Regions from separate parts of the Kiloniella antarctica genome, predicted to be linked through region 1. Evidence: riboswitches for the same ligand, from Rfam matches in the RefSeq annotation. Region 1 holds a riboswitch; the other holds the start of a gene.
The links. Region 1 has a riboswitch for FMN ahead of ACFSKO_RS16985 (6,7-dimethyl-8-ribityllumazine synthase). Riboswitches for the same ligand answer to the same signal wherever they lie in the genome.
Positions count from the first base shown of each region.

Region 2: linked by a shared signal. The riboswitch ahead of ribB (3,4-dihydroxy-2-butanone-4-phosphate synthase) and the one ahead of ACFSKO_RS16985 (6,7-dimethyl-8-ribityllumazine synthase) in region 1 are both predicted to bind FMN.

Region 1 is NZ_JBHUII010000011.1:202,881-206,265, forward strand. It holds gene gltX (glutamate--tRNA ligase) at 1-723, opposite strand, end outside; gene ACFSKO_RS16985 (6,7-dimethyl-8-ribityllumazine synthase) at 1,169-1,648, opposite strand; FMN riboswitch at 1,731-1,882, opposite strand; gene ACFSKO_RS16990 (ComEC/Rec2 family competence protein) at 2,120-3,385, shown strand, end outside.
Region 2 is NZ_JBHUII010000013.1:12,340-15,724, reverse strand. It holds gene ACFSKO_RS18675 (FlgO family outer membrane protein) at 1-224, shown strand, start outside; gene ACFSKO_RS18670 (DUF1203 domain-containing protein) at 353-841, opposite strand; gene ribB (3,4-dihydroxy-2-butanone-4-phosphate synthase) at 976-1,671, opposite strand; FMN riboswitch at 1,806-1,988, opposite strand; gene ACFSKO_RS18660 (GNAT family acetyltransferase) at 2,153-2,569, shown strand; gene ACFSKO_RS18655 (DUF1523 family protein) at 2,576-3,247, opposite strand; gene ACFSKO_RS18650 (hypothetical protein) at 3,256-3,385, opposite strand, start outside.

The sequences.
Region 1 (3,385 bases):
GCCGTCAGCGCCGTGAATAAGGGGGATATGCGCAAATTCAGGAAGATCCCAACCCATGGCTTTGAAGAGCTGTACCTGACGGAAAGCATTTGTTAAATGATCATCGCCGCGGATAACGTGGGTAATGCCCATATCATGATCATCGACAACAACTGAAAGCATATAGGTTGGTGTGCCATCAGCTCGAAGAAGGATCATGTCGTCCAACTGTGCGTTTGCTACAGTCACGTCACCTTGTACCAAGTCCTTGATTACCGTTTCCCCATCAAGAGGCATCTTTAAGCGAACAACGGGGGCGATACCTTCTGGAGCTTCAGACGCAAGACGATCGCGCCATAGGCCATCATATTTCATAGGACGGCCTTCAGCTTTGGCTTTTTCCCTCATTTCGGTAAGCTCTTCAGGGCTACAATAACAATGGTAAGCTTTACCTTCGGCTAGTAGGTGGTTTGCAACTTCTTGATGCCTGCTCGCACCTGAAAATTGGTAAGTGATCTCATCATCATGATTTAAGCCAAGCCAATCGAGACCGTCTATTATAGCTTCAATAGCTTCTGGCGTGGATCTTTTCCTGTCAGTATCTTCTATTCGCAGGAGGTATTTTCCGCCATGATGTTGTGCAAAAAGCCAATTAAATAATGCTGTACGGGCACCGCCAATATGTAGAAATCCAGTTGGTGAGGGTGCAAAACGGGTTACAACCTGTTTCGTGGGCTGGCTCATAATGATCTTTCGTAAATCAAGAGTGTTTGGGTATTGTCTCAGTGGTGGTTGTTCATGATTTGTGGAACAAATTCAGGCCTATCTAGGAACAACAGAGACTTCTGTTTCGTCAAATGTTTAGCATATTGTCTAAGATATCGCAAATGATGTTCGTCATTTGTGCGGGTGTTGGATCGTAAAATTTACTTTGATAAAGAGAAAGTGTCGTTGTTTGTTCGTTGACGGGTCTTATGTTGGACTTGCGTCTTCATTTGGTTTTCAATTGTTATCTCTCTTTGTTGTCTGGGCTTCTTGTAACAATGGGTTAAAGCGAACTGTAAAGTTAAAGCTAGAAGAGGTCGGTGAATCAATTTTAGCTTCTTCCTAGATGAAAATATATTCATCTAGGAAATGTTTTTGTGGATATTAAGAGAGCCCTGTAACGTTTGTGCAGGGCTCTCTTTTATTACGCTGTACGGGCTATGTCTTGATGCAGAGTTGAAATCGAGAGACAGGCATCTGCAACTTCTTTGCCTTTGACCTTGAAGTGCTCAAGGAAGAAATGAAGATGTTCTTCTGAATTATGAAAGTGGTGTGGAGTCAATATGGCGCTTAGTACCGGAATGTCAGTATCCATTTGTGCCTGCATCATACCTGAAATTACGGTTTGTGAGACAAAGTCGTGGCGGTATATGCCGCCATCAACGACAAAGGCTGTCCCAACAATCGCAGAAAAACGTCCTGTCTTTGCAAGCTTCTTTGCGACCAGAGGAATTTCCAAGGCACCGGGGACATCAAATATTTCAACCCTGGCCAATCCATTGGATTGTTTTTCAATTTCGCTTAAGAATGCTTTTCGACAATTGCCAACGATATCGCTGTGCCACTGTGCTTGAATAAAAGCAAAGTGCATGTCTTGATACTTACTATTAGAATTCTGATTCATCGATTTTTCCAATCAAACACAAAACGAGAATCAGGGCGCACGTAATGGTATAACCTCAACAATCTCAGTTGAGGTTTCGCCACTCCGTTCTCTACCATCCGGACTATAACCGTCGGCCGTGGAATCTCACCATGTCTGCTGACCCTTTCAGATGAAAGCTGAAAGGCGCTCGCGGGCTTAAGCCAAAAGGCTATTACCGCCGGTGGGGATTTTCACCCCGCCCCGAGAACATGTCTTTATCAATAAAAGACGGGTTCTTATTATCCGATGATGACGTGAATTTCTACAAATAATTTCGATGGTCATACAAATGGTCATACAAAGAGTGAATATAATTGGGATATGAGTGCTAAATACTAGTTTTAGTTGTTATTTATATCTCAATTATATTCAATGTATTTTTGTAGTAAATCTGATAGTGGAAGGAATGGACTGATAAGTTGGGTACATTTCAATTTGTATATGAAGTCAATGATTGAGGACGAAAGATCGCGGCTGCTCAACTGGATCCCTGTCTTTTTTGGGCTAGGAATTGCTCTATACTTTTCATTACCATTCGAACCAAATATTTATCTTGTCTCGACCCTGAGTTTAACCCTTTGGCTTTGTACGATCATTGGCCGGTATAGTAAGATCTTGGGGGAAAATGCTTGGCTGCCTCTACTTATTGTTAGTTTAGTTTTATCAGAGGTCAGTCTTGCTACATATCGTTCGGATACAGTTCAAGCACCTGTGTTGAGTTATGAAATTGGCCCCCGGATGATTGAGGGCTCTATTCTTTCCATTGAACCTTCATCTCCCGGGCAGCGCTATGTTTTAGGTAACTTGGATCGTAAAGGTTTTAAAAATCAAACAGTCCCCAAATACATTCGATTAAGATCGAACATCCGACAAAATGAAATCGAGGTAGGAGACCGTATACGGGCGCGGGTCATCGTAAAGCCACCATCTCAACCAGTCTATCCTTCTGGATTTAACTTTGCACGTTATGCTTATTATAAACAAATTGGTGGAGTTGGTTATATTTGGGGGAGGGTCGAAAGCATTAGAAGCAACACCAAGGATTTATCGAACATTGATCTTTTTTGGAATGGCCTGAGAAACGATTTGGTTCAAAGGATTGAAACCCATTTACATGGAGATGCACGCGATTTAGCCATTACATTCTTAACGGGGCAAAAGGGAGGAATTTCCAATAAGGCGAGAAATGATATACGTCAGTCGGGATTGGCGCATCTTCTCGCAATCTCCGGGTTACATATGGGATTAGTTGCGGGAATAATATTCTTTACGCTTCGTTTTTTCATGGCATGTGTGCCAGTTCTGGCTTTGAACTATCCGATAAAGAAAATCTCAGCCTTTGTGACGTTCATTATTTGTTTTGGATATTTGGCGCTGATTGGTATGCCGCTATCGGCACAGCGTGCTTTTATGATGGCGGGGGTATCTCTTTTCGCGATTATCCTCGATAGGCAGGCGATTTCTATGAGGACGGTGTCTGTTGCGGCATTGGTTCTACTTATTTTAACACCAGAAGTTTTAATATCAGCGAGCTTTCATCTGTCGTTTGCTGCAGTTATCGCTTTGGTCGCCGTTTTTGAATATTATAACAAGCTGGAAAGAGGAAGATCGTTTCTCGAAAGAGTTATAAGTGGGCTGAAGGTTACGGTTCTTTGCTCTCTGATTGCTTCTTTGGCGACAGCACCATTTGTTTTATATCATTTTCACAGTTTACCT
Region 2 (3,385 bases), on a different contig from region 1:
TGCTTTCACGTGATTTAGCTTTTCTGGCAGGTCGTCAAGATGCGCAGGCTGTTCTTACAGGAACCTATTCTATTGGAGAGCATAGTGTCTTTGTAAATTTACGGCTCCTTCGCGCGGGCGATGGCCGTATACTTTCGGCGACAGATTTTCGACTAAACAAAGATGCCGATATTTCTTCCATGCTGCCAACAAAAACACAAGGTGGTTGGGTTTTAGTTCAGTAGAGAAAAAATATTCCAGCCGTTCGCTTTTGTGTATTTCAAAACGAGGAATTAGCGGGACATATTAATAATGAAAAGCCCTGTTTTTACAGAACTTTTCATTGATTAGAATATATTCGTAAATTTTAAGGTTAAGTTCTTTCAATACGACATGTGAAACAGTTATTCGTTGTTGATCGTGCATGAATGTAAGAAATTTTCTCATTTTTAAACATGTCGAGGGCGGCTTCTTTCACTGTTTCTGATTTAACAGTTTGGCCAGTACCATAGACGATCCTGTTATCAGCGTTATAACCGCGTAAAAGTGTGTTGCCCTGGGAACGGATATTGTCAGGAAGCTCTTCGTTATCCTGGTGTTCTTCACAAAGATCACTGTGAAGGAAAATTGGGCCCGTTTCTGCATAGGGTTGTTTGTCCTCAAAAGGACGGTAGGAAAGCACAAGAACACCTTCATTATTTAGGATTGGCTTTAGGCAGTGACGACATGGAAACCCAGATCCATCAGAGATCATGCGCTCTGGTTTTTGTCCGTTTTCGTCATGTCCGCCGCATTGTAATAGTCTGGCTTTTTTATTCGGGATACCTAAAAAGCGAACTCGGGATGTATTCTGGTCTGTCATCGTTTCCTCCATTTGTTTGTTGAGAAGAGAAAACCAGAAATAGGTGTGTTGCTTCTATCTATTTCTTGCTTTTGTATTTATAAAGCAGGAAAGGCCCCAAAAGTGGGGCCTTTCGTTCATGAAAATCAAAATTCTTAACTGGCTAGGTTTGTTCGCTCAGGTAAGGATTCCATTTTTTGGCGGTAGAGAATAATATCTTCTATCGCGACAACAGGAAGACTGTGCTTCTGTCCAAAGGCAATAATCTCGGGTAACCGTGCCATCGTACCATCAGGATTGGTAATTTCACAAAGAACTCCTGCGGGTTTCCATCCTGCCAAGGCCGAGAGATCACATGTCGCTTCTGTATGACCTTGGCGTGTTAGTACGCCGCCTGTCATCGCGCGGAGCGGAAAAACGTGCCCTGGGCGGGCAAGGTCATCCGGTTTGCAATCATCAGCAATGGCGGTTTTGATTGTGGTGACCCGGTCTGCTGCGGATACTCCTGTTGTTACGCCAGCTTTGGCTTCAATCGTCACTGTAAACCCAGTCCCCATGGAAGAGTTATTGTCACTGACCATTTGGGGGAGCTCGAGAGATTGCAGTTTTTCATCTGTCATACATAGGCAGACAATACCACTGCACTCACGGATAAGCATCGCCATCTGTTCATTGGTAAGTGTTTCTGCCGGAAAAATGAGATCACCTTCATTTTCCCGATCTTCGTCGTCAACGACAAGAACGCCTTTGCCTTTCCTCATGGAAGCGAGGGCCTTTTCGACACGATCATAAGGGGTGCCGAATTGGGCCAGCAAAGACTGGTGTGTATGATCGTTTGCGATCTGATTCATGGTTGTCACTCCAAAAAAGCGGCGTAACCAGAATCAGGGCGTGTTCAGAAAGGACGTTTGTATTACTTAGAATTTATAAGCCATACACACGCACGCGCCAGAACCCTACAGGGATAACTAACCTGAGTGCTCTTGCCTATCCTCTCCCATCCGGACTGTTACCGTCGGCTCTGGAGTTTCACCAGATCTGCTGACCCCTTAATAATGAGAAGGATCTATAGAAAGACACTTCTCATTATTAAGGGCGCTCGCGGGCTTCTTTCTTAAACTTGAAAGTTACCGCCGGTCGGGAATTTCACCCTGCCCTGAGAACAAGCGCCTAAATGCACATATCTTTCCCTAAAGTGATTTCTTTAGCGAAAGATGAGATAAATCTAGACCATTTTTTCCCTCTTAGGCAAGTTGGAAACCGTCTCTTTTGACTTAATCCGCGACTTGGATCAGAAGAGAACATGTAATAGAATCTACAGGGACGAACAAAATGAACATCAGGCATTATTGTGATCAGGACAAAAACGGAGTTATCAAACTTTGGCAAGAAGATGAACCAACCCCTTCGCCTTGGAATGATCCAATTGAGGCTTTGCTAAAGAAGCAAATATTCCAGCCTGGGTTAATATTTATTGCCGAGGAAGGGGGAGAAGTTGTCGGGACAACTATGGCTGGATATGACGGACATAGGGGGTGGATTTACAGCGTAGTTGTTGATCCTCTACATCGCCGTAAAGGGGTTGCAGCGAGCTTGCTTGTGTATGCAGAAGCGGAACTTGGAAAACTTGGATGTGTGAAAATCAACCTTCAGGTTCGGGATGGAAACGATGGAGCCGTGGCTCTTTATAAAAGCCTTGGTTATTCAGTAGAGCCAAGGGTAAGTATGGGAAAAACGATTGAGGCGTGATCCTTGCTATTTATATTTTTTTTTGTGTTTGGGGCGCCATGTGTCTAGCCATCGGCCGAATTTATTTCCTGTTTCCCTAGTTCTCTCACTCGCGGCTTCTGCAGAGGAAGAGATGTCGTTGACAACGTCAGAAACATCTTCCAGAGCAGGGTCGATATGGCGACGTTTTATCCGGGTTATAAATGCCCAAATCATATAACCAAGAACGGCCATTGATATAAAAAAGAACGTATTGAACCAAGGGATGATTAACTGGTTTGGTCCCTCTGCGCGTCTAATGTCTACGGCGTTTGGGAAGAGGGATAAAATTGGAATACGCCAGCCATAATGAGTAATAACAACCCAAATGGGGGCTGCCTCAGTTGAAATCCAAGCTTGAGATTGTGCCTGTAAATTACCGGAATCAAATTTCAGATAAGGCGGCCAGTGCCAGTCGGTATCTTCATTTCTGTAAACCCGCGGGGTTGCATTTGGCCAGGCTGTATTCACAAAGCGGACGTCGCGCGTTCTTTCGGGATTTGTTTTAGGGGCCTCAGTGTCAAATAATCCGAAAGTATCCATTCGTTTCACGTCTGTTCCGACGACACGGACGATGTCTTGTCCAGGTAGATTGTAATGAAGAAAGCCACCGAGAAGAATGATGATCATAAGGCCCAAAGCCCACTTTACTGTTTGCATTTGGCACCTCACATAAAGTTAGCAATAAATAAAAGTCCGAAAATTATAATCAGTGGAACCGCATAAACCCCTAATAGGAGTTTCTTTTTTAAAGAATGATCATAATTTGAAATGCCCTGAGTAATATAGTTTTCGAGT